DNA from 2 places in the Blautia stercoris genome. Region 1 is predicted to be linked to the other one. Evidence: a T-box and tRNA genes for the amino acid it is inferred to sense, from the RefSeq annotation. Region 1 holds a T-box; the other holds one or more tRNA genes.
The links. The T-box of region 1 lies ahead of pheS (phenylalanine--tRNA ligase subunit alpha). A T-box ahead of a tRNA ligase gene usually reads a tRNA of that ligase, here a tRNA-Phe.

Region 1 (16,352 bases):
TTAATCCCTATATGTTCAACCATAGAACTTTTGTTATTAGAATTTTCACACAAAATAATTGCCGGTAAAACTGCCGCCCCAAAAAATCTAGTATCGCATAAATCAACAATCTTTCTCACATGTCCTGTTTCCACTAAGTAGCTTCTAATTCCAACACCATAATTAGCAGTTAAATATTTGTTACTAGTTATCAAGCATAACCTTCCATTGGGTTTTAACAATTTATCTCCATGTTCAATAAAGCAGGTAAATATATCAAATCTTCCAGTTGAACTTTTAAAATTTTTCTTGATATACTCTCTTACTTCAGTTGTTAAATTTTGTAAACGTATATAAGGAGGATTACCCACAATATAATCAGCATTCCCCGAAGCTTCCAAAAAGTCTTGACAATATATTGGTAATTTTTTTACCAACATTTTCACAAAACCTATATCGCAAATACATCCTGCTTTAAGTAAACTGGTAATAATCACAATCTTCGTCACAAAAACATTGGATGGTTTTGTATCATAAGCACGCACTAATTTTTCTTCCAACAATAATTGTTGCAAATCAGCATTATCACTCAATCCACTTATAAATCTTTCCATTATTTGTTTAACAAACGTTCCTGTTCCACAAGCTGGATCTATAATTGACTTTTTTGTAGATACTGATTTATCATAGCCCAGCATGTCTAACATATATGTAATAATCTCATTAGGTGTACGCTCACTACCCGATTTTTTTCTTGATTCTAAATCGATACCATCTGTCAACAATCCAAACAATATTTCATCTAATTCTTTAAATGTTTTATCCGAAAAATTATATTTTCCATTCTTAACCTTTGAAAAACCAGCAAATATATCATCCATGTCACTAAGAACATATTTTATATTATTTCTTTTAAGATATTCCTCTAACACAACTACTGATATATATATTGATGAAACTGCATAATTCAACATTTTATCTGATGGCGTAAGTTTATTTTCCACGTTCTTAAATAATTTATCTATAAATTGTATCTCTTCATCGTGAACATTTATATAATATGTATGTCCAAAATTATCTTTATAAAAGTTAATATCTCTATTTATAATATAATATGTATTCTCCAACACAGTAAATGCGTCCATACTTTATTCCTCAATTCTTTCTATTTCCATAATTTCCGAAATGTCACATTTTAGTGCCTTGCAAATCTTTAAAAGTATATCTGTATTTACATTTTCATTCCTACCTAATTTTGCAATTGACGTAGTGCTAATTCCAGCCAATTTAGCAAGTTCTTTCTTTTTCATCTCTCTATCAATTAACATTTTCCAAAGTTTTTTATAAGTTATTCTCATGGCGTACCTTTCTGCTATATTTTATATATTACAGTATTAATATGTTTTATTGGTTTATTGTAGCATTAAAATTTAGCGTTTGCAATATATATTATGCGAACGCTAATTTATCTGTATTTATACTGTTCGCAAAATAAATTTTCATTTACATTACTTATTCACCATTCATACGTTATTAATTATTTGTTTATCATTTCTTCTTGACCTCCCCACATTTTCATAGTACTATTTAAAGGTAGTACTATACTTATAAGGAGGTTCTTATGCCAAATCGATACGGTTTATCTGACACAGAATTGGAAATCATGGAAATGATATGGTCCTCTAAATGCCCCATTTATTTCAATCAAATTTTGGATTTCTTTAATAACAATGGAAAAGACTGGAAAAAGCAAACATTACACACTCATCTTTCACATCTAATTGAAAAGGGTGCATTAGACTGTAAAAATGAAGGACGCAAAAAAGCTTATTTTCCAAAATTGACACGTGAACAGCTCACTCAAAGATATGCAAAATCTTTTTTAAACAATGCATTTAATGGTTCTTTGAACTTGTTTCTTTCCTCCCTTACAGGCAACAAAAAAGATTGTACACAAGAAGAGCTGGATGAACTAAGAGATTTTCTTAATAAAGATTAGGATGTGATTTTTTTATGATAAATTTAATAATTGCTTCTTCCATTCGCTTACTTTTTTATATGAATCTTGTTGGAAGTATCTTTTTATTTTTATCTATTGGCGCAACGCATTTATTTAGTAAACAGCTTGCGCCCAAGCATAAACTTTTATTTTGTAAAGTAAATATCTTCTTATTTTTACTTCCTGTTCCTTTACTTACAAATTATTACAAACGATTATTTTCCCCATTTATGATGCATCCAAAACCAACGGATAAAATACCTGTTGATGATTCAATCAGAATTGTTCAAAATCATCTGGTTCTTCGGCCACCGAATATCAGTATTGGAATTTTAATCGGACTGTTTTTATGCATTAGCATTATGCTGTTTAGAGCTATTTACATACACCGATTATATCTTCAGACTAAAAATTTCTGCTCAACTATTGATTCCGATTTTCATTTTAAAGAATTCATTCAGCCAAACCAAGCTATCATTACAAACCTATCGAGGGATTTAAGATTATCTAAATCTCCAATTCTCTCATTATCCGACCACATTTCAATTCCTTTTGTGACAGGACTTTGGAACACGAAACTATTTTTACCTTTATCTTTTAATTTGTCTGATGATACAAACTATTTGATTATTAAACATGAACTTGCACATCTAAAACACCATGATAATTTATTTAAGCTAACTCTTATGCTTTTATCTGTTTTGTTTTGGTATAACCCATGTATTTATCTTTTAATTCAATTTTATCAAAATACTTCAGAATTAGCCGCTGATGATTTAGCATTAATGAATTGTACACTCGAACAAAAAAGAAACTATGGCCATGCCCTTTTAAAATATTCATCTACACCACCGCATCTTTCACTTGTTTCTTCAAGTGGATTTATGTTCCATCAAAAAAATATACTGAAAGAGAGGATTACTCATTTGAAAAAACATACTGCGCATAAACACCCTATTTTTACTTCTATTGTAACTGGATTTGGAATTATATTTTTAAGTTTTTCTTCTTCCCTTACCATTCTTGCTTATAATACACCCGCTTTAGAAATAGATAATATTCACTCCTTAGAAGAAGTTCTTAATGAAGATAAAAATATATCTGAAACGGAAGGTTTCTTCTCGGTTATTGATGAAGAGGAGGATACTTTTCTTTTTTCTGATTCTTATTTTACAGATGAAAACGGAACTTCTTATGATGTAGACATAACAGAAAAAAAATCATGTAATCATATCTATGTAAGTGGAACTTATACCAGACATGATAAAAAGGTCAATGGCAGTTGCAAGGTTCTAAAATATCAAGCGCAAAGATGTTCTTCCTGCCAAAATCTGGTATTAGGAAATTTAATTTCTAGCCTTTATTCTGCCAAATGCCCTCATTAAAATAAGGTTATTGGAGATTTATGTAATGAATAAAATAAAACAATGGTTTTATATGATTCGCTTGGTATTTGTGGAACATTTAGCATATATAGAGGCGCAATGGTTCGATATTGTTGGTACAATAGTTTCTGTTTTTCTATACTATGCAATATGGCAAATTATATTTAAAAAATATGATAGTATATCCGGATATACGTTGAATCAAATGACAAGTTATATTATCTTATCAAGAGTTCTTAGTTCTCAGTTTTCAGATGGTATAAATGAAACTCTTGCACAATGGATATATTCAGGACAAATAGGTACCGAACTTACTAGACCGGTTTCTATATTTACAATTCTTTGGACAAGAAGAATTGGAGAATTTATCTTTTTTGCTGTTTTTAAAGCGATGCCAACACTATTTATTGCATTTTTTGTTTTAGGAGGCACACTTCCATTTAATATAACATATACTTTCCTTTTTGTAATAAGTATATTAATTTCAATCGGAATTATGTTTATGATTGAATTATTATTTGGTATGTTATGTTGTTATACTTTGACACACTATGCGTTAAGTTTTACGAAGACATCAATTATGGAATTTTTAAGCGGTGGTATTATTCCACTTTTTCTTCTCCCTGGATTTTTAGAAAAAATATTGAACATGCTGCCTTTTGCAGGTATGGTTTATATTCCAATAAATCTTTATTTGGGAAAAATATCTTGTTTTGAAGGAATGAAATTTATTTTTATAGAAATAATATGGATTATTATTTTCGCTCTAATAAATAGTATGTTGTTTCGTCATGTTATAAAAAAAGTAGTAGTTCAGGGAGGGTAAGATGAAAAAGCTATATTATTACTTGGTTATGATGAAAGCATATATGCGAATTGGAATTATTACTTTTACAGAGTATCCGTTGGATTCTATTATATGGTGTGTTGCTATGTTCGCAAGAGAAGCTGCAAGTTTTTTTGGTATTTTCTTTATTTGTAAAATGCTTGGAGGATTAGGTGCTTGGACTCTTTATGAAATATGCATATTGTTTGGAATGGCTATGATTCCTGAAGCCATCGGGCAGTGTTTTTTTGATTCTGTATGGAATATTGGAACATTTATTAGAGATGGAACATTAGACAAATTTATTGTACGACCTTTACCGATTATCATGCAGTTGTTAGGTAATCGATATACTTTTCAGGCTGTTATAACAATAATCAGTGGAGGGGTTATTATATATTACGGGATTTATCATGCTATGGTCTCTTTCACGATTGGAAAATTTTTGCTGTTAATTTTATTTATTATTTGTGGAACTAGTATTAATACTTCCATTTATTTGATATTTAATAGTCTCAATTTTTGGATAATACAAGGAAATGATATTGCATATTTGGTTTTAACAATTAGGCAATTTGCTAAATACCCAATTACTATTTTCCCCAAGGTCGTAGAGATAACAATATCATATGTTATTCCGTTTGCGTTTGTTTCATATTATCCAACACTTTATTTGATTGGAAAAGGAACTGTATTTATTCCGATCTGTACAGTATTTATTGCTATATTATTACCGCTCATAGCCATAGGGATTTGGAATTGTGGAATGAAAAAGTATGATAGTACAGGAACGTAAATTTCTTTTTATAGAACAGAAAAAAGAAATCAAGAAAATTTTTAAGATTCCTTGTAATTCGTTTTTTAATGAATATATCAACAAGGTTAATTTTTTTAAAGATACTATTTAATTATATTATGATTGTGAGAACAGTATGACGTTAATTAAGGTAGAAAATGTAACCAAAGAGTATAAAAGAAAAAAAAGTAGTCAAAATTTAAAAGAAGAACTTCTGCATATATTTCATCCTAAATATGAAAATGTAAGAGCTGTTGATAATATCGATTTTTCAATAGAAGAAGGAGAAGCAGTTGGGTATATTGGTCCAAACGGTAGTGGAAAATCAACTACCATTAAAATGCTTACAGGTATATTAACTCCAACAAAAGGAAACATTTATGTAAACAATAGAATTCCAACAAAAGAACGAAGAAAAAATAATCGTGAAATTGGTGTAGTCACAGGAAATCGTTCCTTACTTTTTTGGGATGTTCCAGTAATAGAATCTTTTAACTTATTGCAAAAAATGTATGAAATTCCTTCGCATATATATGAGAAAAATCTTCGGGAATTTACTGAATTATTAGATCTGCATTCACTTTTAACAGTCCCTGAAAGACAATTATCTTTGGGACAAAGAATGCGTTGCAATATTACGGCGGCTTTTTTACATGATCCTAAAATTGTATATCTAGATGAACCTACAATAGGACTTGATACAAAATCGAAAAATAGCATTAGAAATTTTATAAAGAAAATCAATGAAGAGAAAAAAACAACCTTTTTAATTACTTCACATGATTTTCAAGATATCGAAGCACTGTGCAAAAGGATTATAGTAATTGATCATGGTAAGATCATTCTAGATAATCATATTGAAAATGTAAGAAAGGAATTTGAAAAATATAAGCATATTGTTTTTGAAGTTGACAATAATATGCCAATGAAATTTGCTGCCCCTATTATGAATGGAGTAAAATTTATATATAACGATTGTTACTATGTAGAGGTTGAATATGAAATTGAAAGTGTAGAGGCAAAAACAATTATTGATCTTGTTTCAAACTATTGTCAAATCAAAGATATTTCTATTAGTGGGCGGGATATCGAACATATTATAAATGATATATTATATAAGTAAAGTCGGGTATGCTCCCGGAGCACGGTCTCATCTTCCGACAGGGAAGGAGCCTGTTCCTGAAGTTTTTTTCGTGGTTGGTTTTTTCGTCAACAACCGAGAATTCCCGCCCTAATTCTTAAACCTTCTTCATGCAAAAAAACTCCCCGCCATCTGGCGAGGAGTTTTCCACATCTTATTTTACATTCTATTCAATTACAATTACAGTTTCAGATTAACTCCGATTTCATTCATATTTTTCAGAATTGCATCTACCGCAGCCTGCACTTCTTCGCTTGTCAGTGTTCTTGTATCAAGCCCAAAGGACAGACGAATCGTAACACTCTTCACTCCTGCTGCATCATAGATATCAATAACCGAAACTTCTCTTAAAATTTCAAGTTCTAATTTCTTCCAGCACTCAGAAATTGTATCAAAGCGTACCCCTTCTGGAATGAGTAAGGATAAATCATATTCAATCGTCGGGTATTTGGATGGTTCATTGAACTCTAAGTCCATAGCCGGAATTGCAAGTAATGCATCCATATCAATTTCAATGCATACCACTGCTGCATTTTTCGCAATGTGAGCCAAAGTCTTTGGATGCAGTGTATTCAAAATACCGATTTCTTTTCCGTCTACCAAAATCTTTGTTGTATTCTTCGGATGCTGCCACTCATGTCTTACTTCTGTTTTTTCATAAGCCACTTTTTTATGTTTCAGCTGACTTACAATGGTATTTAAAAGCTGTACTGCTTTAATATATAATTTCTTTTCGCTTTCTTCTTTGCTGTACATTGCGATTCCGAGCATGCGATGTTCATCGGCAGTCTCATCTTCTCTTACACCAAGTACAGTACGCGCAATTTCAAACATTCCAAAACTTGGTTTGTAATTACGGTTATTGTACACCAATGGCAGGAAGCTCTGCATCATGCTGGTTCTTAAGATTCCATTGTCGTCTGCATGACCTAAAAGACGTACATTTTCTTCCGGAGCAAGTCCAAGATTTCTAAGAGCATCCGGATCACACCATAATCTGGTATTGACTTCATTCATTGCGTAAGCTTTTACCAGTAAGTCTTTAATCAGATTTTCTTCTTTTCTGCGTTCTGTTGTCTTTGCAGGAAGCAGTGGAGATAAGGTTGTCTTGATTTCAAAGTTATCATATCCATAGATACGTGTAATTTCTTCAATAATGTCGGCTCTCATGCTGACATCTTTTGTTCCTCTCCAGCTTGGCACTTCTGATACGAAGTTTTCGCCGTCCTGTGTGGTCTTAAATCCAAGCTGTTCCAGTGTTAATTTAATTCTTTCACATGGAATATCAATTCCGGTATAACGGTCTACGAATTTTTTGTCAAACTCTACTTTTAATTCCGGATATTTTTTCACATACACATCTGTAATCTTACTTGCACATTCACATTCCGGATCTACGTCTTTTAAAAGCTTGATGAAACGTTTTACGGCAAGCATTGTCATTTCCGGGTCAAGTGTCTTTTCATAACGTGCAGATGCATCGGTACGAAGTGCTAATCTGGAAGCCGATTTACGAACACTTACCCCGTCAAAGTTTGCGGATTCCAATACAACAGATGTTGTTCCGTCTACGATTTCACTGTCTAAACCACCCATGATTCCGGCAACTGCAACCGGTGTTTCATTATCATAGATCATCAGAGTATCCGGTGTAATTTCACGTTCTACATCATCCAATGTTTTGAACTGGAAGGATTCTTTTGGCGTGTCAACTACAATCTTTTCGATTTTATTTCCGTCAAATGCATGCATTGGCTGACCAAGTTCTAACATAATGTAGTTAGTTAAGTCTGCAAGCAGATTGATTGCTCTTGTACCACAGTAGAACAGACGAATCTGCATTTCCATTGAACTGACTTTTTTGGTTACATTTTCAATGCGCATGCTTGTGTAACGGAATACCAAGTCTTTGTTTGCTACTTCTACTGCAACAGTTGCATCACCTGTGTATGGATTTTCCATTACATCAAGTGGTTTTACATGCTGGTTGGTCAGTGCTGCAAACTCACGAGCCATTCCATAATGTCCCCATAAGTCCGGTCTGTTTGTTAAAGATTTATTATCGACTTCAAATACCACGTCGTCGATTGGGAAAATTTCTTTTAAATCTGTACCGTTCTTTAAGTCTGCATCTAATTCCATGATTCCGTCATGTGTCTCAGAAATTCCCAGTTCTTTTGCAGAACAACACATACCGAAAGATTTATATCCACGAATTTTGGAAGCTTTGATTTTGATTCCGCAAACTTCTCCGCCTACTTTACAAAATGCAGTTTTTAAACCTGCTCTTGCATTTGGCGCACCACAAACAACATCATATATTTCATCTCCGGCATCCACTTTTAATAAATGCAGATGATCGGAATCCGGATGGTCTTCGCAGGAAAGAATTTCACCTACAACAACATCTTTTACATCTTTTCCTTTATATTCAATTCCTTCTACTTCTGCTGTAGAAAGTGTAAATCTGTGAATCAGCTGGTCTAAATCCCATCCGTCCAAATTTACAAAGTCTTTAATCCAATTCATTGATACGAACATGTTTCTTCACCTCCTATTTACTTACGAACTGTGACAATGCATTTAAGTCACCTTCGTTAAATACACGAATATCTTTTACGCCATATTTCATCATTGCCAGACGGGTCAGACCCAGACCAAACGCAAATCCGGTATATTTATCTGGTTCTTCTTCGGTGTTAATTCCTGCGTATTTTAATACGTTTGGATGAATCATACCACATGGACACAGTTCCAGCCATCCGGAGTTTTTACAGGATGGGCATCCGTCACCTCCACAGATTAAGCACTGGATATCTAATTCAAATCCAGGTTCCACAAATGGGAAAAATCCAGGACGCAGACGTACTTTTACATCTCTTTCAAAGATTTCAGAAAGCATGGTTTTCATAAAATAAATCAGGTTTGAAATAGAGATGTCTTTATCAATCATAATTCCTTCCATCTGGAAGAAAGTGTTTTCATGGCAGGCATCGATTGCTTCATTTCTGAAACATCTTCCCGGGAATACGGCACGAATCGGACGTCCTTCTTCTTTTAACGCTTTTGCATACTTCTTCATAATTGCATTCTGTGCAGCGGAAGTATGGCTCTTTAATAACTGGTTTGGTGTAGACAGATAATAGGTATCCTGCATATCACGCGCCGGATGATATTTCGGAATATTCAGTGCTTCAAAGCAATGATAATCATCTACGATTTCGCTATAATCTTCTACATTAAATCCCATAGATTCAAAGATATCCTCTAATTCTCTCTGAATCAGAGTAATTGGATGATAAGAACCACACGGATTTTCTGTCGGAAGAGATTCATCGTAGGACTCTGCCTGATTGATGGCTCTTTCTTCTTCCAGATGAATCAGTTCTTTTTCTTTTTCTTCAAATTTTGCAATTACTTCCTGTTTAAATGTATTGATTAACTGTCCTGTTGTCTTTTTCTGTTCCGGCGGAACTTTTCCAAGCTCTTTCATTAAGCCTGAAACATACCCTTTTTTACTTAAAAAATTTCGGCGAAGTTCTTCTAAAGAAGAAGATGCATTTACGGTTCCAAGTTCATCTTGAAACTGTTCTCTCAGTTTTTGAATCTTGTCTTTCATAATTTCCTCCATAAATTAAAAATTCAAGCACGCTTCTCATTTATTGAAATAAAAAAACCTCGCCCCACAAAAAGGGACGAGGTATCTCGCGTTACCACCCTAATTCAAAACCGCTGTTTTTTTATTATTTCTATTCTTTCTCTTATACGGTTTTGCTCTCATCTGGCTTTAATGCAGCCTTACATCTGACTTAACGCTGAACTTTACAGCTTTTCGCCAGAAGCTCCCGTGCTGAAATTCGATTTCTGATGTTTTTGCTTCTGCTTACAGCCGGTGACAAAAGCTCTCTGGAAAAACAAGTTCAAAAATCTACTTACACACATTCTTCGCTTTAAAAATTCTAACATACTTTTTTTTAAAAATCAATAAGAAACAGCCGAATTATTTTTTAATAAGCCAGCTGTTTCTCTTATCTTTTTATTCTTTTACTCCACCTAATGTTAATCCGGTTACAAAATATTTCTGTAAGAATGGATAAATACAAATAATTGGAAGCATTGTGATAATCGTAGCCGCTGCACGAACCGAAGTAGGTGTAACCGCTCCAATTGCATTTTTCATCGCTTCTGCCGAAGCACCCTGATTTGTTACAGACGACAACAGTTTCATCAATTCGTATTGAAGTGTTGTCAGACTACCATTCATACGGTTATACAGCATTGCATCAAACCAGGAATTCCACTGTCCAACTGCTACAAACAGTGCAACGGTTGCATACACTGGTTTGCATAACGGAGAATAGATTTTTAAGAAAATCGTGGTATATCCTGCACCGTCTAACTGCGCAGATTCTTCCAGACTATTCGGGATTCCGTTCATATATGTACGAATTACCAACATATTAAATGCACTTACCATTCCAGGAATTACATATACCGCAAAACTATTGGTAAGTCCAAGTCCTTTATATAACAGGAAAGTCGGAATCATTCCACCATTTACATACATTGTAATGACCCAGAATAAAGAAAGTCCTCTTTTAAACAAAAAACGTTTTCTACTAATAATAAATGCAAGAATTGCATTCGATACCAAAGCCAGTACTGTTCCAATAATCGTTCTTGATACGGTAATATAAGCACCTGTAAGCAGATTATCTTTTTGTAATACGGTAATATAGTTTTTCCATGTAAATTTTCTTGGCCAAAGGTAAATTCCTCCACGAAGTGCATCTGTACCATCATTTAATGAAATTGCCAATGTATTTAATACCGGATATAATGTAATAATTACAAGCAAAATCATAATGATTGCATTTACAATTGGAAACACTTGTATTTTCTTTTTTGCTTTTTTTGTCTCTTCCATTGTCAAATTCCTCCTGATTAGAATAACTGTTCCTCACCATTATGTTTTGCAATCTGGTTTGCAATTACAATCAAAATGATACTAACAGCACTTTTAAAGATACCTGCCGCTGTACCAATTGCATAATCACCCTGACTGATACCCCATTTTAACACGTAAATATCGATTGTCTGAGATACACTCTGTACCAGGCCATTTCCTAAAAGATACTGAATTTCAAAACCTGCATTTAATACATTACCTACATTCATAAGAAGCAGAATAATAATTGTAGGTTTAATTCCCGGCAATGTGACGTATTTAATTTTTTCCCATCTTCCTGCACCATCAATGGAAGCGGCTTCATATAAAGACGGGTCAATAGATGTAATAGCCGCCAGATAAATAATTGCATTCCATCCGGTTTCTTTCCATACATTTGCAAACGCTACAATCGGCCAGAAATATTTTGTATGTGCGAAAAAGTTAATCGGCTTACTAATCAGATGAAGATTTACAAGTAACTCATTTATAATTCCGGTTCCCGAAAGCATATCATGTAAAATACCTGTTACAATAATCCAGGAAAGGAAATGTGGAAGGTAAGAAATTGTCTGTACGACTTTCTTTCCACCTTTTGATTTGATTTCGTTTAGTAAAACAGCAAATGCAATTGCTGTAAAAAATGTAACCACAAGATTAATTACACCCATGGCCAGCGTATTTCGAATTACGCGAATAAATGTCATATCTGAAAACAGCATCCGGAATTTTTCTAATCCTACAAATTCAGAATGAAGAATTCCTGTTCTTGGCTTATAATTCTGGAATGCCATTGCCCATCCTCCAAGTGGAAGATAGTAAAAGATAATTCCATAGATTACCATTACTGCTGCCCAAAACAATAGTACTTTCTGACGTTTTATTTCTTTCCATGTGATTTTATTTTTATTTTCTTTTCTCGATTTTGTTTTTACCATTGCCATAACATCACTCCTTAAAAAACAGGCAGATGAAATTTTATGCTACATCTGCCTGCCTTTAAATTTCATTATTTAAATTGTGCTGCCTGTTCCATTCTTCTGTCTAATTCTGTTTGTAATTCACTAATAAAATCTTCCGGTTTACAATCGCTATATGCTTTCATATATTCGCTCCATGCACCGTCAAAATCTTTTGCCATTACAACCTGTGGCAGTTTTTCATGTTTCAATTCTGCAATTTTTGTCCATGCTACACCACCGTCGGTATCTGTTGTAAAGTTATTGGAATAACTCCACATTGGATACCAGTCTCCAGGTGCATCATTTGTACCAAGCATCTCTACATAAGTTTCTGCTCCATACGCCTCAAATGCTTCTTTGATATCATCATTTAAGCCTGAGAAAAATTCACTTGCCTGTCCATCTGGTTTATTTGCATTTATTCCATCTTCACTTGTTCCTGTATACTGTGGGAAGTAAGAATAACTGCACATATGTGATGCTTTATACGCAGTATCGGATACCTGCATTCTTTCTTCCGGAGTTCTGTAAAATTCTCCGTTCTCATCTACTTCATAGTCTTTACCCTCTACGCCCCAGCAACGTAAGTTATGTACTTCTTGTGAAAGTAAATCATTCACAAACTGTAATGCACCTTCTACATCCTCACAGCTTGTTGTAATCGCAAGTCCACTTGATGCATTAAATGCTCCACCGGAATTATGCCACTGGTTATCACGCCCATCAATTGTAACAGGAACCGGAATATAATCACAGCCCTGCTTATCCAGTCCGGCTTGTTTAATTGCATCATTTGCATTTAAAAAATCCCACCACTGGTCAATCATTCCAAGTACACGTCCTGAAGAAAGTTTTGAGATATATTCGTCATAGCTCTGAGTAAATGATTCCGGGTCTACAATTCCTTTTTTATACTCCTCATTTAACTTTCCAAAATATGCTTTTGCAGTATCTGTTGTATTGTAATCCATAACTTTCTGAGTTTCAGGGTCTACCATACAAGAACCATCATTTGGATATCCATCCAAGAACATTGGAGCATTTTCCAGACAGAAATATCTCCAGTCATCGCATAAAATAGTATACGGAATATTTTCTGTTCCATCTTCCATTGTAGGATTTGCTTCATTATAAGACTCTATCAGATTAAAATAGTCATCCATTGTTTTAATTTCTGGATAGTTAGCCCATTTTAATACTCTTGCCTGAATCCAAAATGCTTCATCATTATGAGTACAGACTTTTTCTTCACCTTTGATGCAGCTAAACTGTGGTATCCAGTAAATATGACCATCTTCCTGTCTTAATTTTTCCCATTCAAGGTCTGTAAATAAATTTTTAATATTCGGATAGTCATCCAGATAATCATCTAATGGAACAAGCGCTTCTGCATCATATAACTGTGGTGTTCCATTTCCTCCCTCAATAAAATCCGGATACTCTCCTCCTGCAATCATTGTTCCAATTGCTTCTACATCCGTCTGTCCTGTCAGCCAAGTTTCTTTTACTTTTGCTCCAGTCTTTTCTGCAATCAGTTCCTGAATCTCATTATCATCATTAATTTCCGAACCCGGAACTGCAAAAAAGGCAGTAAACTCTTTTACTCCTCCTTCATCTGAACTTGATTTACTTTTTCCACTGCCGCCGCATCCAGTAAATAATGTGGCAGCCAATACCGTGCCTATCAGTACACTTGCAACTACTTTTCTTCTCATACTGTAAGTACCTCCTTTTTGATATATTTATTATACTTGTTTCACTTTTTACAAACCATCTGAGAAATTATAGTCAAACACAGGATAAATTATAGTTTTTCTTTATTTGTTCTATAATTTATCCTGCTTTTTATTATTCTTCAAACATTTGTTTTCTAAATCTTGCCGGAGTGCAGCCTTTCACCTGAATAAATCGATTCACAAAATAATCCAGGTCATGATATCCTACTTCCTCCGCAATTTGTATAATTTTTTTATCTGTATGGATGAGCTGATTCGATGCTTGCTCAATCCGATAATTATTTAAATAATCTTTAAAAGACTGTCCATATTTCTTTCTAAATAACTGCCCCAGATATGCACTATTTACATAATATTTTTCACTTAGCCCTTTTAAAGTAAGATTAGAAGCAAAACTCTCACGGATTTCTTTTTCTACCATACCAAGAACTCCTCTTGAAACATTCTTTCTAAGTTGAAAAAGGTACTCTGCATATTCACATGCAAAACTTGCAAGATGCGCTTTACTTCCTCGCATAATTCCACTTTCAAAACTGCTCTCACTGATTAATCTTAAAATTTCCTGTTGATTCACATCATCATCCTGCTCGCTTGCAAGATGAATCAAGCGAAATAAAAGATAATTGATGTTAAGCGTCATGGTCTCACTGTTCATTCCCATATTTCCCATTTCCTGGTAAAATAACTCAATTGCCTTTTTTATTTCTATATAATTATTTTGCTCGATTGTCCCAATCAACCGGTCCAGACTTTCTTTACACAATACAATCTTATTACAGGATACCTGCACTTCATCTTCGTAAAAGTAAATGGATTTTTGCGCCCGAAATCCCTGAAAGGACCGAAGCATACAGGTATTTCCATAAGACTTTGAAATACTGTTGATATCTGAAACCTTCTTTCCAACCAACATTATCAGTGGCTGTTTCATATTATTTACCAGATATTGATAAAACTTTTCCAGATAAGCTCTTTCATCTAATCCTAATTTTTGCGCCATCCCATCTGCAAAAATCAGACCAATATCATATATTTTTTCATTCGCAGATACATCAAACACACAATGGTTTGCATCTTCTTTTAAAAATTCAATGCAGCACTGATATAATTCTCTTTGAAAATTTCTCATATCTTTTTCTATACTTTCATCCATTTCCTCGGATTGTGCTTTTTGAATTTCAACATAACGAACTCCCTCTATATTCTTCATATGTTGTTTTACATATTCCAAATTGAAATCATCATATTTTCCATGAATCAGTGCAATTACATTTCTGGAAAAGTAAGCTTTTTCCTGCTCTTTTCGCTTTTTATCCAATTCTCTATCCTGACTTCGCATTGTATAAACTTTTTCCAGTAACTTAAGTAACATTTCACGGTCGATAGGCTTTAAAAGATATTCCGTACACTCATTTTGCATTGCCCTCCTCGCATACTCAAAATCGGCATAGCCGCTTAAAATCACAAAATAAGCATTGGATAATTTTTCTCTTTTTATGGTTTCTAAAAGTTCAAGTCCTGTCATCTCTGGCATTCGAATATCTGCAATAATTAAATCTACTTCTTCTTGTTCTAAAAATGCAATTGCCTCTTTCCCATTTGCAGCCATCCCTGCAATTTCAAATCCCTCCTGTTCCCAGTCAATGAGCATTTTTATTCCTTGCAGAATAAATGGTTCATCATCCACTAATAGTACTCTTAACACTTAATTTTCCTCCTCATACATATTCAGCAGGTATCTGAATCATAACCATGGTTCCTACCCCTTCTTCTCCTTCAATCGTAAATTTCACTTTATCATCTGAAACTATTTTCAGTCTTAAACAAGCATTAATCACCCCTACTCTTCCTTTTACTTTCAGCATTTCAATACTTGCATTTTGCATTTTATTTTGTAAATCCTGATACTCATTTTCGCTCATTCCATTCCCTGTATCTTCTATTTCAATATATAAATTTTCGTTTTTTTCATAGATTCTTACAAAAATCCATCCCGGAGAGGATTTACTTTCAATTCCATGTACACATGCATTTTCTACAAATGTGACCAGAGTAAGTTTTGGTATAATTTTCTTCTCACATTTTGGACTTATATTTATATCATAATTTAATCGCTCTCCAAATCTATATTTTTGAAGTGCCAAATATGCTTTTACAAATTCAATTTCCTGTTCTATTTCCACACAGTCTGCTCCCCACTCTACATACTGTCTTTGCATTAATGCAAGTTTTTCTACCATATCTGCCGTTTCATTTTCTTGTTTTAAAATACTATGCATCCGGATGCTTTCAAGCGCATTAAATAAAAAATGAGGATTTATCTGACTGTGCAATGCAAGTAACTCTGCATTTTTTCTTCCTACTATAATCTCTTGTTCTCTGATTTTACTTTTATACACCGTTTCAATTAAATGATTCGTTCTCTCTACCATACGATTATAGTTGCGAATCATACTTCCAATTTCATCTTTTCCCCGTTCATCTGACATATAAATCAGTTGTTCATTATTTACGGACTGAAATACTTTACTTAATTTTGTAATCCTTTTGGTAAAAGAACGATTGATTAAATAAACAAAT
Region 2 (16,352 bases), 640 kb from region 1:
TGATTCTTCCGGAAAATTCATCCAGTCCAAATCTTCTTTTACTTTAATTGAACCAGATGAAAGCCGGAATTTTAACGGTGTCTATCTGACCCAGAAAGATATCCGCGAAGTACAGCTTGCAAAGGCTGCCATTGCAGCCGGAATTGAAAGTCTGGAACAGGAACTTGGAATCACCGAAGACCAGATTTCCAAAGTATACATAGCCGGAGCCTTTGGAAATTATATGAATCCACAAAGTGCCTGTGAAATCGGAATGATTCCATTTCACTTAAAAGATAAAATCGTTCCAGTTGGAAATGCTGCAGGAGAAGGTGCAAAAATCGCATTGATTAACGAAGAGGAACTTTTATACGCAGACAAACTTGCTAAAAAGATTTCATTCGTTGAACTTGCCGCATCGGAAGATTTTCAGGACTGCTTTGTCGATAATCTGGAATTTCCTGATTTTTCTTAACACATATATGCTCTCGGAATCTTTATCTTTGCCGATAAGACTCCGAGAGTACATAAATCGAATAGAGGTGTATCTCTCATGATTAATTACAAAGAATTAGAAGATATCGGTCACAAAACGGGATTTACCCACATTGTACCCCTTGACTGTAAGACCATTGAACTTTTACCTGAAGTCCGCCAGATGTGTCAGGCTGATACCTGTCACATGTATGAGAAAAACTGGAGCTGTCCGCCCGGATGCGGAAGTTTAGAGGAATGTCGTCAAATTATCGGGCGCTACACCCACGGAATTATTGTTCAGACAGTCGGGGACTTAGAAGACGAGCTTGATGGTGAAGGCATGATGGAAACTGAACATCAGCATAAATCTCATTTTTATGAAATGGAAAAAATATTAAGGCAGGTCTGGCCGGATATGCTCGCTGTCGGAGCCGGATGCTGTACGAAATGCAAGACCTGCACCTATCCGGATGCTCCCTGCCGTTTTCCGGGAAAATCATTTTCTTCCATGGAAGCCTACGGCATGCTTGTCACTCAGATTTGCGAGAGAAATCACTTAAAATATTATTATGGACCCTGCACCATCGCTTACACCAGCTGTTATCTGCTAGAGTGAACTTAATACACAAACACAGGAGGAATTTTTATGACTACACTTGAACTGCTAAAAGAGGCCATCGAAGTCGGACATCCCCGTGATGCACAGGCTCTTGTCTACCAATGTCTCGAAGAGGGCCTCTCCTCCTCGGAAATCATTGACCAGGCAATGATTCCGGCAATGAAATCAGCCGGAGAATACTACAAAAATAATGATGCTGATATCCCGCGGATTTTATCTGCTGCCAGAAGTGTGAGAAAAGCCTATGATATTTTGCAGGAAAAATTCGGTTCTCTGGAGGATGAATCGCTTGGAACCATTATTCTTGGAACTGTAGAAGGAGATTTACACGATGTTGGCAAAAATCTGGTTGCTTTGATGTTTCGAAGTGCCGGATTCAAAGTAATAGACCTTGGCGTCGATATTTCCGAAAAACAATTTTTAAAAGCCGTAAAAGAAAATCCGGATGCCTCTATCGTCTGCATTTCTTCTCTGCTTACCACTGCACTGCCTGAAATGCAACAGGTCGTAAAATCATTAAGAAAACATGACCCAAAACATAAACTAAAAATTATGGTTGGCGGCGGCGCTGTAACCGAAGAACTTGCAAAACAATTTGGAGCTGACGCATATAGCGACAGTGCCATAGAAGCTGCCGAAAAAGCAAAAACTTTTATTATTTAACAAGCAACGGAGCTTAAATTTTATGAAATTATCTACTGAACTTCTTTTTGAAAAATTACAGACCGAATTTACAATAACCGCTTACGGAAATTTATCAAGTGCGGATGGATTTTTGCGCCCTTTTTTATATGATTCCAAACCGCTTATCGATTCCCGACCGATTTATGAACCCCTCGATAAATCCAAGGGAATCACCCCGGGTCATGTCTGCCTTGCCCACGGAAAACGCTTAGAAGAATTTATTCCTCATATTTTTGAAGAACATTTTTTAGTTTTAACCGGTACCAGGGGCGACGTTCAAAAACTTTCCTCTGCTGTCTTTCCTTATGTCGTTCTTTCTGAAAATACATCTTTAAGCAGTGTTTTAAATTTTCTGCAGGACATCTTTGATTTTTATGATGACTGGAGTAACGAATTAAATACTTTTTTATTAAAAAATGATGATATTACTCTGCTTCTTCACAATGCTCTCAAAATTTTTCAAAATCCACTTTCTGTAATCAGCGTGGATTTTTCCCTGATTGCCGAGACCGGAGAAGAAAAAATCCCGGAAAAATCCAGAATTTTTTCAGATAAAGAACCAAATATTGATTACATCAATGCGCTTACACAGGACGAGACCTATCAGTCTTTCTGTAACAGTCCGACTCCGTTTTTCTTTCCAGGATATATCACAGGAATTTCTACTCTCACCATGAACATTTTTCAAAATGGAGTTCCTACCCACCGGCTTATCCTCTATGAAGCACAAAAACCCATTACCAGGGGCGAATATTGTCTGCTCTCCCATCTTGCCGGTTATGTTGAATATCTGCTCTATCATCAACATATTCCGATTTCCGGACAAGCAAATGATTTGCATCGTATTCTTCAGACAACACTTTCTGATAGAAGTGCAGACTATCTCGATATCAGTCATCAGCTTTCTTCTCTTGGCTGGAACACCCGGCATGAATATCTCTGCCTTGTCTATCAGACCACCTATCTGGATCAGAAAAATATGACTACACGCGCCATTTGTAACTACATGGAAAATCATTTTCCGGACTGCTCTTCTTTTTTATTCAAAGATGAAATCGTCACATTTTTTAATCTTTCACTTTTACATGCAGGCAGTGATGAAATTGCTTCAAAACTGACTTATTTTATCCGAGACAGTTTCTTAAAAGCCGGATACAGCCGTGCCATGACCGGACACATGAATCTAAGACGTCAGTATGTACAGGCGAAAACAGCACTTGATGTCGGCAGTCGAAAAAAACCTTATGTATGGATTCATCATTTTAACAATATCGCTCTCCCTTATATTTTAGAGCAATGTACCCGCCGACTTCCCGCTTCTATGATTTGCTATGAAAATCTGTTAAAACTCCAGGCACTTGACCAGAAACAAAACTCGGAATATGTGCTGACTTTAAAAATCTATCTCGAACAAAATTTAAATGCCACGCAGACTGCAAATGAACTTTTTATCCACAGAAGTACGTTTCTCTACCGGCTTGAGAAAATAAAATCTATTTTAGATTCTAATTTAGACGACCCCGACGAGATTTTTTACCTGAATCTCTCTCTTCGTCTGCTCGAACAGGAAGCAGAAAAAAATTAATGATCCAGATACTTTTTTTCTTCTCTTCGATAAACCGAGAGTTCCACATACAGCCTGGATGCAAAATCATCCAGGTCTAATTTTGTCAGCTCCTTGATTCGTTCTAACCGATTCAAAAATGTGCTCCTGTGAATAAACAGTTCTTTTGCCGTATGAGCCGCATTATAACGACATTTCACATAACATTCCAATGTCTTATAATACTGTGTCCCCATCTGTCTGTCATGCTCCATCAGCTTTTGCAGTGCCAGGGAATCTACTTCTTCCGAAAGAAATTCCTCCGCTCCATGCATCATCAGATACATCAATGCATACTCATCAAACCGATAATTCCACTGTTCCGGATTTCTCTTCATCCCCAGTTCAAATCCTATCTCCGTCTGTCTGACCGCAGACATAAAGCGTTCTGTCTTGGTAAATTCACGGCTCGATGCGGCAGTCAGCAGATTCTCTCTCAAAAAATAAGCAAGGTCTGACTGAAAATCCACCATTGGACTTCTTGAAGTATTTAACAAAACATACAGACCTCTATCTGCAATCACACAGCATGTATCTTTCCATCTGCGTTCCATTTCCGGACAAAGATAACGTTCAAATAATTCCCTGTCTCGTCTGCATTTAGAACGAAGCTCAATCAAACAGAAATGTTCCCCTTTTTTCCATCCAACATTTTCAAATGCAACGTCCCACTTCTTCTCCGGACAGCTTTTTCCATCCAGACATTGTTTCATCACCCGATGTAATTCATCCATTGACACATCCGATTGATTAAAAGAACCATAACGTGCATACATTTTTTCTACATAATCTGCAAGCAGTTCCAATAAATCCTTATGATAATCGTTTTTCAGTGGAAAACTCGAGGAAAGTGCCGTAAGTTTTCCTACATAAGTCCCTTCAAAAAAAATATTTTTACATAAATAAGTTCCCTGTTCTAAACTATAACTATATACACCTTTTAATTTAATGGTGTTTTCGTAAGAAAAATCGCAGATAAATTCACTGACAAATTTTAAATCCAACGCATTTTGAGAATTTTTGAATGGTACAAAATATCCATCTCTATCCACGGCTGCAACATAAGCAAACTTCTCATCTGTCAGTGCCACCGGTGTTTCAAAAATCTTTTCGCAGCAACTCATCAAGTGTGTAAAATCAAGATTTTCCATAAACACATCTATAACCGATTTTTCAAACTTTTCAAAATAAAAAAAGATTTCCTGAAGCCGGTTGAAAACTTCCTCTCTTTCCACTTCTTTATCCAGTATGATTAAATCTCTATCTGTCCTGCAAAATATAGTGTCTACCTCTCCAAAACAGATAAAAACACAATCTTTTAAAGCGGGAGAGTCCAACGTGATTTTCTCAAGTTTTTCATTTTCCACTAACACGATATGCCCTGAAAGATTCTCCCCTTTCCTGTAATAAAGTGGCTTTTCTACAAGAATTTTCTTTGGATTACAGGAAATTCTGCGAATCAAAAATAACTTTTTCAGATGATAATAAATTTCGTTAAATGTAAGCTTCATAGTACATTTCCTCCATACTACAAAGTGTAGTGTCACACCCTCTAAAAGTCAATTATTTCATCGGATTTACGATTTCATAAATTCCTGCTATGATAAAACTATCTTAAGAGAACGAAGTCAAGCGGATATTCGCAATCCGCTTTCGCTACTTGCTCATAACCAAATAGCTGCTACGCAGCTTATCAGAAGGGGCTTGCCCCCTCCTGATACAAGCAAGTCCCCACCCCTGCTTATTGCTTTTTGCAATTGAAGCAGAGGACTTCCTTGATTTGGTTAAAAAAAGTAAAAAAAGAATAACGAACGTAACAAATAAAGGAGGTTTTTTTATGTTAACTAAACGTCAGAACTTATTAGAAACCATCCATGGCGGAAAACCAGACCGCTATGTGAATCAGTATGAAGCATTTGCTATGTTATTCAACAACCCACACAGCATGCATGACCCTGCTCCGGAATATGGAAAACCACCGGTTAAAAATGCATGGGGTATCACAAAAGTATGGCCGGAAGGCACACCTGGCGCATTCCCGATTCATGATGAAGAACACATTGTATGTAAAGATATTACAAAATGGCGTGAAACTGTTCATGCACCACGTCTGGATTATTCCGATGCCGAGTGGGAACCTTTTATCAAAGAAGCAGAAAAAATCGACCGAAATGAATATTTTGTGACACAGTTTATTGCTCCCGGAATTTTTGAACAATGTCATTATCTTCAGGAAATCCAGAATGCATTAATTAATTTTTATGAAGAACCGGAATATACTCAGGAATTAATTGATTACTTAACAGAATGGGAACTCGAATATGCAGAAAAAATCTGTAAATATATTAAACCGGATGCACTCTTCCATCACGATGACTGGGGAAGCCAGAATTCTACTTTTATTTCTCCTGATATGTTTGAAGAATTTATTCTGCCATCCTACAAAAAAATTTACGGCTATTATAAATCTCATGGTGTTGAGCTAATCGTACACCACTCCGATTCTTATGCGGCAACTTTAGTTCCTTACATGATTGATATGGGAATCGATATCTGGCAGGGAACCATGAGCTCCAACAATATTCCAGAATTAATCCAAAAATACGGAGACAAAATTACCATCATGGGTGGAATTGACAGTGCCTCTGTTGACCGTCCGGATTGGACACCGGAACTGGTTGAAAAAGAAGTACGCCGTGTCTGCGAAGAAAACGGTACAAAATTCTTTATTCCTTGTATCACACAGGGTCTTGGAATCAGTACCTTCCCTGGTGTATACGAGACAGCAAGCGAAGTAATTGATAAAATCAGTAAAGAAAAATTCTAATCTCTTCTCTATACCAAAAGGACGAAGCTTCAAAAGCTCCGTCCTTTTTTCGATACAGATCATCAAACGATATCAACTTAAATCGGCATATTTGCAATAAATAAATACATCACAATAAAATGGCAGATACTTCCCCCCATCACAAACAGATGGAAAATTTCATGAGAGCCGAAATTTTTATGCTTTGCATTAAATAACGGTACTTTGAGTGCATAAATCACTCCACCAACAGTATAAATGATTCCACCTGCCAACAGCCAGCCAAATCCTGCCGGATTGAGTGCTTTTACAATCGGAATAAAAGCAAATACACACAACCAGCCCATTGCGATATAAATCACAGAAGAAAACCATTTTGGACAGGTAATCCAGCATGCCTTCACAATCGTTCCAACTATTGCTACTGACCATACCGCAATACAAAGAATCGTTCCTGTTTTTCCATGAAGTGCAATCAGGCAGACAGGAGTATAGCTCCCGGCAATTAAAAAGAAAATCATAATGTGATCCATTTTTCTAAGTCTGCGGTTTACTTTCTCAGTTGAATCCACTGTGTGATAAATTGTACTCGCTGCATACAACAGAATCATACTCAGAATAAAAATGCTCATCGCAATCAGGTGAATCTTATCCGGTTCTCTTGCTGCCTTTAAAAGCAGCGGGGCAGCCGCAAGTACTGCCATCACACATGCAATAAAATGAGTAATTGCACTTCCAGGATCTTTTATTTTAAATTTCATACAAAACACTCCTCTCTGTTCTGCAAAATTATATGATTAGTATTGTTTATTATTTTATGTAGTTTTAATTACTACTTGTTACGAAATATAATACTACTTATTTCTTCTTTTTGCAAGTAATTTTTGAGAGAAGTAATCGACTTATTTTGACAAAACAGAAGTAATAAAAAAAGAAGTACGAATTGAAGAATTTCTTCATTCCGTACTTCTTTTTTTATTACTTCTTATTTCAGGCTTATAAATTATCCAAAGTATCTCTTTAACAGTCCAGCAAATGCTTTTCCGTGTCTAGCTTCGTCTCTTGCCATTTCATGAACAGTATCATGGATTGCATCTAAGTTTGCTGCTTTTGCACGTTTTGCCAGGTCAAATTTACCGGCTGTAGCACCATTTTCTGCTGCAACACGCATTTCCAGGTTTTTCTTTGTGCTGTCTGTTACAACTTCACCTAATAATTCAGCGAATTTTGCTGCATGTTCTGCTTCTTCGTAAGCTGCTTTTTCCCAGTATAAACCGATTTCCGGATATCCTTCTCTATGAGCAACTCTTGCCATAGCCAGGTACATACCAACTTCAGAACATTCACCTTCAAAGTTTGCTCTTAAGTCTGCTAAGATATCTTCGCTTACGCCTTTTGCAACACCAACTACGTGTTCTGCTGCCCAGCTCATTTCGTCTTCTTTCTGTTCTACAAATTTGTCAGCGCCAACGCCACATACTGGACATTTTTCCGGTGCTGCTTCGCCTTCATAAACATATCCACACACACTACATACAAATTTTTTCATAATCGTTTTCTCCTTTTCTAATTGATAATTTATTTTTTAGATTTTTAATAACAATAATTATTACTGTTTTAATATAACATACTTGACTTTTTTTGTCAACTAGTTTTTTTCTTTTTTAATTCCTGACTTTTGTTTTCCAGACACTCCTTACAGATTCCATAAAATGTAGTTCTATGTCCGTGGATTTCACCATCAAAGTTTTTGGCAATCCGTTCTGTAAGACCTGTCAGATGCTCATCTTCAATATCAAAAATATTATGGCATCTGGTACAGATGAAATGACTATGCGGTTTTGCATTTCCATCAAAGCGATCCGGTCCGTCTCCTGTCGGAACTTTTACAATTTCATCTAATTCCACTAAGAGCGAAAGATTTCTATATACCGTGCCAAGACTGATATTGGGATACTCTTTACGAATTGACGCATATACATCATCAGCAGTCGGATGCTCTTTTGAGGCTTTTACAAACTCTCGAATGGATTCCCTCTGACGGCTGTATTTCAATGTAGCCATCGCATTTCATACCCCCTTTAATTCTTACTTTGATAACAGTAATTGTTACTGTGATTAAAATATATCATACTTAACAATTTTAGTCAAGTATATTTTTAAAATTTTTTTCAATTAATTTAAGCTTGTCCTTTCTTGCAAGCTGTTTGATTTCCCACTCTCTTCTCATTGCTTCCTGCCTGGTCAAAAATCTTTCATAATAGACCAGCTCCACCGGGCGTCTTGCCCTTGTATACTTTGCGCCTTTTCCGGCATTATGATTCTGAATCCGCTTCTCCAGATTGTTTGTCCACCCTGTATAAAGACTGTCATCCTTACACCTTAAAATATACGTATAGTTGGCACTCTCCTGATTTTCCATTTCACAAATTCCTTTTATGTAATGGGCACTGACAAAACAGCACCCTTCTATTTTTAAGCCGCCGATTTTAAGAAGTATTTCACTCAAAAAATTTTCACTTTTTTATAGTCTAAATTGAATCGGCTGCGGATTTTCTTTTCCGCATACTTTATTATACTCCTCTGTGCTTCAAATGTGAATCTTTACGCGGTATTTCCTGTTCTGTTTTTATGGCAGATATTCCAGCGGGTCAACCGCTACTCCATCCTTTGTCATTGCAAAATATAAATTAGAACCTTCTTTGCTGTAGTACTTCGTCGGTTCACTCACATAACCCAATGTTGCTCCGGCTTCCATATAGCTTTCCGGCTCAAATGCTGTCTCTTTTAACTGTCCATAAACTGCCTGATAGCCATTCCCCAAATCAACGGTCATGGTAAGTCCGGTTTCTTCGTTATTTACAACAGAAACAACCTTTCCATTTGCAACTGCAAGCACCGGTGTTCCCACGCCTGCCCCAACTGCAATTGCCGGACTGTAGCGGTATTCATTTAACGTCGGAAAATAAATCGTATGATCCATGTTATAATCCAAAAGCACCTGTCCTTCTACCGGCCACTGCATCAGCGAACTTTCCGTAAAATTCACTTCCGGTATTGATTGCACAGCTTCTGTCTGAGTTTCAACAGACTCTTCTTCCTTTATTTGTGTTTCTATATTTTGCTCTGCCTCGTCTGTATTTTCCGCTTCTTCCGGTTCTTCTGTTTCTTCTTCCATTACTCTTTCTCCCTCTACCTGTGAAGTATTTACATCCTGTGTTTCTGGATCCTTCGATTCTGGATTCTGTGTTTCTGAATTCCGGTTTTCTTCCGTAGTTTCTTTTTCCTCTGTTTTCATTGCCTCATCAATGGAATCGCCCTCATTTAAGACAAATTCTTTTTCATTTGGTACATTTTTACTTCCGGACTGATAAACCACCGTACAAGTACCTGCAATTACTGCCATCAGCATCAGTCCTAAAGCAAGATGGGTTCTGTTTTTTCTTCTCATATTTTCACCTCAACCTATATGGAGCATCCGCCCCTTCTTGTTTTCATCTATAGGATTGCCAAAATATGAGAAGTTATTCATTTTTTTGCATCTCTACTTCTATTAATTCTAAACCCGGAAAAAAATAGTTTAAAATTTCCTGATACTGCTTGTTTTCCTCCGCCATTTTTCCAGCCGTCCACTGGCTGAGTCCCAGTCCATGTCCGACTCCCCTGCATAAAAAACGAATCATTTCCTTATCTGTCTGTACAATAAAACAGGAAGAAGGAAGCTTTAGAAGTTCACGCATTTCTTCCCCTTGAAAGTCCTGATTCCCTGCCTGAATCTCCAACACATACCCCAAACGATCTGTTTCTTTGATTTTAATCTCCCCGGCATCTTTAATTTCAAATCCTGCATATTCTTTTTTTATTAATCTGCGAAACTCTTTTAACTCAAAATAACATCCATTGACATAAAATGGACTCTTCTTATCCTGAATCGTGTCTACAGAAATCAAATAAGCAAAATTTTCACCCAGAAGTTCCTTTCCATCTCTGCTTCGTTCTGTTCCCACTGCATAAAATGGAATCTGTTTTACCTCATGATTCAAAGCCAGCACTTTTCCTCTCGTTTCCTCTGCTGATTCTAAAAATACATGAAATCGCTCTAAAAAAAATGGAATTCTTCTTTTCGCTTTTAAATATTTTGCTGCCTCTTCTGCTTTCTGCTTTTCTTCTCCTTTTTCCCACTGCAGATAAAAATTTCCACGTGCAATCACAGTCTGCGCCTTAATGCTCTCCTTCGGAGCTTCCCAGTCTATCTGCATTGCCGTTAAAACTGCTATGTAATCTTCAAAATCCGTTTCATTTCTGACCGGTGGACATTCTTTGATTCCCAATATCAAGACAACAATCAAACAAGGAAGCCCTGCCATAAAAAACAAAAGGCATACTCCGGATTTTATTTTCTTTTTCATAAATTTATAAAACCCAGACCTCTTTTGTTTATTCTTATGACAAAACTTCCCTGTCCTATTCATATTCTTATAATTTCAAAATTTAACTAAGCCTCATTATTTTTTTATAATCAGTACCGGAATCGGTGGATTATTTTTGCGGTTGTAATAAGCACTCACAATCACCAGATATTTTTTTTCATCAAGGCTCTTTAAATACGCTAAAAGTGTATCCCTTTCCTCAAATCCGGTCTCTCCTCCGCTGTAAATACAAAGACTCATCACTCCACCTTTTTTAAGCAGTCTCAGACCCTCTATAACGGCGTTTTTACTGCTTTCAGGCTTCGTAGCAAGAGAATGGTCACTTCCCGGCAAATATCCGAAATTAAAGCAAATACCGTCCACAGAAGCCTCATCTGCATACTTTGCCATATTTTCATGACTGTCCAGTATTAATCTTGCCTTCTGCTCCATCCCCTCTGATTTTAATAATGCTCTTGTTGATTCAAGTGCCTGCTTCTGAATATCAAATGCAAGCACCTGTCCCTCTTTCCCTGCAAGCTCACATAAAAACAGCGTATCGTGTCCATTTCCCATTGTTGCATCAATATACGTTCCGCCTGTCACTGCCTGCATTAAAAACAATTCATGACACCATTCGGTTATCTGAAATGATTTCATAATGTCTTACTTTCCTCCAATGCCTGTGCAAGGTCATCGATAATGTCTTCTACATTTTCAATTCCGACAGAAAGACGAATCAATCCCGGAGAAATTCCTGCTGCCTTGAGCTGTTCGTCATTTAACTGTCTGTGAGTATGACTTGCCGGGTGTAAAACACTTGTCTTTGCATCTGCAACGTGTGTCACAATAGATGCCAGTTTTAAGCTGTCCATAAATTTAACAGCCGCTTCTCTTCCTGCTTTTAATTCAAATGAAATGACTCCGCAGGTTCCGTTTGGCATGTACTTTTTCGCCAGTTCATGATATTTATCATTTGGAAGTCCCGCATAATTTACATGACCGACTAACTCATGCGCATCTAAAAATTCTGCAACTTTCTGCGCATTATAACAATGTCTCTCCACACGAAGCGGAAGTGATTCCAGACTTGCATTTAATAAAAAGCAGTTCATCGGAGACGGAATTGAACCTAAATCACGCATTAACTGTGCATTAATTTTTGCAATGTAAGCAGATTTTCCAAAATGCTCTGTATACACAATACCATGATAAGATTCATCCGGTCTTGTCAGCCCATGGAATTTTTCTCCATAAGCGTCCCAGTCAAACTTTCCACTGTCAATAATTGCACCACCAACCTGCATTGCATGTCCATCCATATATTTTGTCGTAGAATGAGTGACAATGTCTGCGCCCCATTCAAACGGTTTACAATTTACCGGAGTAGCAAATGTATTATCTACAATAAGCGGGACTCCATGTTCATGCGCAAGTTTTGCCATTTTTTCAATATCAAGCACAACCAATGCAGGATTGGAAATTGTCTCTGAAAAAACAGCTTTCGTATTTGGCTGAAATGCTTTTTCTAATTCTTCTGCCGGTGCATCCGCATCTATAAAAGTACATTCGATTCCCATTTTCTTTGCTGTTACGCCAAGCAGATTCAAGGTTCCGCCATAAATTGCAGAAGCACAAATCACATGGTCTCCGGCTTCGCAGATATTAAAGACCGCATAAAAGTTTGCCGCCTGTCCGGATGAAGTTAAAACTCCGGCCACTCCGCCTTCCAGATCTGTAATTTTCTCCGCTACCATATCATTTGTCGGATTCTGAAGTCTGGTATAAAAATATCCTTCATCCTTTAAATCAAATAAGCGTCCCATTTCTTCAGATGTATCATATTTAAATGTTGTGCTTTGATAAATCGGCATCATTCTCGGTTCGCCTTTCTTTGGTTTCCAACCGGAATGTAAGCATTTTGTTTCGATGTGTAGCTCTTTTCCCATTTCTCATATCGCCTTTCTTGGTATTATATTTCTTTTATTGTACCACTTTCAGACATATCCTGCCACTGACATCTTATTTTTCTCTTAATCTTACACAGTTATCGACAATTATCGACGAAACTTCTTCTGTCCATAGATAATCAGACCTACAAATACAACGATTCCAATTGCAAGAATTATCAGCTTATTTCCGCTGTCTAATTTATTCATGGAATCTAAAAATCCAAGCACCATCATATCAATGCCGATAACTGCAATTGCACCACCTGTTGCCATCATAAATTTTCTTTCGTTCTCCGGTGACACACCTTTTGAAAATCTCTCACGAATCATACTTGGCTTTCCCCAGATAACAAGATATAAACCAATCACTACAACTACTGCAGCTAAAATAATCATCATCAGACAATCTCCTCTCATTTTCGCTCACTCCTTCCCTTATAGTATATATAAGACTCAAAAAGTATTTTGACCCTAACATCATAATACTGTAAAATTAATATCAAGTAAAGAAAATATAAGACCAACGAAAGGATTGCCTGATTATGAAAGAACAAATTTATACCATTCCTTTAATGGATGCTTTTAATGCCGGTGATGAGTGCCCATTCTGCTTTATCGAAAGAAATCTGGAACAGCATGCCATGGATTTTGTACTTGGCGCCGGTGCTTCTTATATGGAAGATGATATCCGTGCCGAAACCGATAAAGCAGGATTTTGCCGTGAACATTATAAAAAGATGTTTGAATATGGAAACCGCTTAGGATGCGGTCTGATTTTAACCACTCATTTCAAAAAGAAAAACGAAGAATTAAAGCAACAGATAAAAATGTTTTCTCCTGCAAAAGCTTCTATGTTCAGCCATTTTAAAAAGGCTCAGTCTACCACGGATGCTCCAAAAACTTCTATCGGTGTCTGGGCAAAAGCACAGCAGGAAAGCTGCTATATCTGTGACTATTATAAAAATACTTATTTGCGCTACCTCGATACGTTCTTTGAACTCTATCGAAAAAATCCTGAATTTGTCGAGCTTTTCAAAAAAAGTAAAGGATTCTGTCTCCCGCATTTTGCTGATTTAGTCGAAAATGCAGAAACAATTTTATCAGACAAAGAAAAATCGGATTTTTATGAAACGTTATTCCCACTGATGACCGAAAACATGCAGCGTGTCACTGACGACCTTGAATGGTTCTGTGACAAATTCGATTATAAGAATAAAGATGCAGATTGGAAAACTTCAAAAGATGCAATTCCAAGAGGAATGCAAAAAGCTGCTGGCAGCTATCCAGCAGATCCGCCATACAAATCGGCTTTATAGAATTTTAGATGCTCTGGTAACGTAGTTGCCGAGCAGGTAAAGCGGACATTCGCAATCCGCTTCGCTACTTGCTCATGAACGCAGTCGCTTTGCGATCTGTCAGTGGGAGTTGAAAGCTCCCACTGACAGAAGCATCCCCCTCACCCGCCGCTTAGTGCTTTGCGCACTTGAAGTGGGGGAATGCTTATCTGCGTTCAAAAATGACACAAAAAAAACAAGAGCCTTGAATCTTGAGGGGGGATAGATTCAAGGCTCTTATTTTTCACGTCTACTTTATAAAAAAGAAGGAGAGCCGATATAAGGGAAATATCGGCATATGAAAAAGAAAAAGATTTTTGAAAAAAGTCTTATTGGCTTTGTTCAAGTAATAATATACACAGAAATTGTGATGATTTTGTGTTCAAATAATGAAAGAAATATGAAAAAGTATTTTATACTTTTTTTATGAATTGGTATTACCGGTTTGTTTTTTGCTTCTTTTAGTGCGTGAAACGCAATTTCCCCTGCAAAAACGCAACAAAAAAAGATTGAAATCTTGATAAGAGATTTCAATCTTTTAAGCAGTGAAGCATCGGGGATTCGAACCCCGGACAACTTGATTAAAAGTCAAGTGCTCTACCGACTGAGCTAATGCTCCATATTTCAATAATTTCATCCTGACTATTCGCAGGAAAAATGCCCAGAGCCGGAATCGAACCAGCGACACGAGGATTTTCAGTCCTCTGCTCTACCAACTGAGCTATCTGGGCCTAATAAAATTAAATTGAGTAGCGGGGACAGGATTTGAACCTGTGACCTTCGGGTTATGAGCCCGACGAGCTTCCAGACTGCTCCACCCCGCGTTATTAATTTAAAAGCCGATGATCGGACTCGAACCGATAACCTGCTGATTACAAATCAGCTGCTCTGCCAATTGAGCCACATCGGCATAAATCAATGAATAGAATCGCACCTCATCGGTACTTTCAATGGGCGATGGTGGATTCGAACCACCGAAGGCGTTGCCAGCAGATTTACAGTCTGTCCCCTTTGGCCACTCGGGAAATCGCCCATATTAATTTTTAAAATAAATGGGACCTACAGGGCTCGAACCTGTGACCCTCTGCTTGTAAGGCAGATGCTCTCCCAGCTGAGCTAAGATCCCATTATTCTTTTCGTTTCCTTTCGGAAACAACGACCCAGAAGAGACTCGAACTCTCGACCTCCGCCGTGACAGGGCGGCGCTCTAACCAACTGAGCCACTGGGCCTTATGAAGAATATATCTTCAAAACTACATATACAAAACCGAAACCATGCAGACACTTGCCGCTCCACTGATTTCTCAGCTTCTGGTCAAGCCCTCGACCGATTAGTAGCAGTCAGCTCCATACATTGCTGCACTTCCACCTCTGCCCTATCTACCTCGTCGTCTTCAAGGGGTCTTACTTCTTTCGAATGGGATATCTCATCTTGAGGGGGGCTTCACGCTTAGATGCCTTCAGCGTTTATCCCTTCCAGGCTTGGCTACTCTGCCATGCAGTTGGCACTACAACAGATACACCAGCGGCCTGTCCATCCCGGTCCTCTCGTACTAAGGACAGCTCCTCTCAAATATCCTACGCCCACGCCGGATAGGGACCGAACTGTCTCACGACGTTCTGAACCCAGCTCGCGTACCGCTTTAATGGGCGAACAGCCCAACCCTTGGGACCTACTACAGCCCCAGGATGCGATGAGCCGACATCGAGGTGCCAAACCACTCCGTCGATGTGAACTCTTGGGAGTGATAAGCCTGTTATCCCCAGGGTAGCTTTTATCCGTTGAGCGATGGCATTCCCACTTAATACCACCGGATCACTAAGCCCTACTTTCGTACCTGCTCCACCCGTCGGTGTCGCAGTCAAGCTCCCTTCTGCCTTTGCACTCTTCGAATGGTTTCCGTCCATTCTGAGGGAACCTTTGGGCGCCTCCGATACCCTTTCGGAGGCGACCGCCCCAGTCAAACTCCCCGCCTGGCATTGTCCCACCGCCGGGTCACGGCGGCTGGTTAGAAACCCAATACTGCAAGGGTGGTATCCCAACATCGACTCCGTAGCAACTGGCGTCACTACCTCTCAGTCTCCCACCTATCCTGTACATGCAATACCGAATCCCAGTACCAAACTGGAGTAAAGCTCCATGGGGTCTTTCCGTCCTGGCGCAGGTAACCAGCATCTTCACTGGTACTTCAATTTCACCGGATGCATTGCCGAGACAGCGCTCAAATCATTACGCCTTTCGTGCGGGTCGGAACTTACCCGACAAGGAATTTCGCTACCTTAGGACCGTTATAGTTACGGCCGCCGTTTACTGGGGCTTAAATTCAATGCTTCGTTTCCTGACATCTCCTCTTAACCTTCCAGCACCGGGCAGGCGTCAGCCCATATACCTCACCTTTCGGTTTCGCATAGACCTGTGTTTTTGCTAAACAGTTGCTTGAGCCTATTCTCTGCGGCCCGCTTTTACACGGGCACCCCTTCTCCCGAAG

Region 2: it has a tRNA-Phe gene. The T-box ahead of pheS (phenylalanine--tRNA ligase subunit alpha) is inferred to sense a tRNA for this amino acid. The anticodon was not compared.

Annotation. Positions count from the first base shown of each region.
Region 1 is NZ_BAAHYF010000002.1:700,946-717,297, reverse strand. Features, by position in the region: gene ACYQ2D_RS13100 (Eco57I restriction-modification methylase domain-containing protein) at 1-1,124, opposite strand, end outside; gene ACYQ2D_RS13095 (helix-turn-helix domain-containing protein) at 1,128-1,337, opposite strand; gene ACYQ2D_RS13090 (BlaI/MecI/CopY family transcriptional regulator) at 1,601-1,978, shown strand; gene ACYQ2D_RS13085 (M56 family metallopeptidase) at 1,993-3,363, shown strand; gene ACYQ2D_RS13080 (ABC transporter permease) at 3,389-4,189, shown strand; gene ACYQ2D_RS13075 (ABC transporter permease) at 4,191-4,985, shown strand; gene ACYQ2D_RS13070 (ABC transporter ATP-binding protein) at 5,122-6,108, shown strand; gene pheT (phenylalanine--tRNA ligase subunit beta) at 6,307-8,667, opposite strand; gene pheS (phenylalanine--tRNA ligase subunit alpha) at 8,681-9,745, opposite strand; T-box leader at 9,815-10,081, opposite strand; gene ACYQ2D_RS13055 (carbohydrate ABC transporter permease) at 10,163-11,053, opposite strand; gene ACYQ2D_RS13050 (ABC transporter permease) at 11,071-12,012, opposite strand; gene ACYQ2D_RS13045 (extracellular solute-binding protein) at 12,084-13,751, opposite strand; gene ACYQ2D_RS13040 (response regulator transcription factor) at 13,885-15,477, opposite strand; gene ACYQ2D_RS13035 (sensor histidine kinase) at 15,491-16,352, opposite strand, start outside.
Region 2 is NZ_BAAHYF010000002.1:58,995-75,346, reverse strand. Features, by position in the region: gene ACYQ2D_RS10155 (ASKHA domain-containing protein) at 1-454, shown strand, start outside; gene ACYQ2D_RS10150 (DUF2284 domain-containing protein) at 533-1,072, shown strand; gene ACYQ2D_RS10145 (cobalamin B12-binding domain-containing protein) at 1,103-1,738, shown strand; gene ACYQ2D_RS10140 (PucR family transcriptional regulator) at 1,761-3,344, shown strand; gene ACYQ2D_RS10135 (PucR family transcriptional regulator) at 3,341-4,873, opposite strand; gene ACYQ2D_RS10130 (uroporphyrinogen decarboxylase family protein) at 5,200-6,189, shown strand; gene trhA (PAQR family membrane homeostasis protein TrhA) at 6,267-6,929, opposite strand; gene ACYQ2D_RS10120 (NADH peroxidase) at 7,172-7,717, opposite strand; gene ACYQ2D_RS10115 (Fur family transcriptional regulator) at 7,813-8,232, opposite strand; gene ACYQ2D_RS10110 (GIY-YIG nuclease family protein) at 8,312-8,590, opposite strand; gene ACYQ2D_RS10105 (M23 family metallopeptidase) at 8,798-9,619, opposite strand; gene ACYQ2D_RS10100 (SpoIID/LytB domain-containing protein) at 9,693-10,577, opposite strand; gene mnmM (tRNA 5-(aminomethyl)-2-thiouridylate-methyltransferase MnmM) at 10,674-11,237, opposite strand; gene ACYQ2D_RS10090 (O-acetylhomoserine aminocarboxypropyltransferase/cysteine synthase family protein) at 11,234-12,526, opposite strand; gene ACYQ2D_RS10085 (hypothetical protein) at 12,635-12,946, opposite strand; gene ACYQ2D_RS10080 (DUF6062 family protein) at 13,072-13,845, shown strand; tRNA gene ACYQ2D_RS10075 (tRNA-Lys) at 14,410-14,482, opposite strand; tRNA gene ACYQ2D_RS10070 (tRNA-Phe) at 14,522-14,594, opposite strand; tRNA gene ACYQ2D_RS10065 (tRNA-Met) at 14,614-14,687, opposite strand; tRNA gene ACYQ2D_RS10060 (tRNA-Thr) at 14,701-14,773, opposite strand; tRNA gene ACYQ2D_RS10055 (tRNA-Tyr) at 14,815-14,896, opposite strand; tRNA gene ACYQ2D_RS10050 (tRNA-Val) at 14,917-14,989, opposite strand; tRNA gene ACYQ2D_RS10045 (tRNA-Asp) at 15,020-15,093, opposite strand; rRNA gene ACYQ2D_RS10040 (23S ribosomal RNA) at 15,175-16,352, opposite strand, start outside.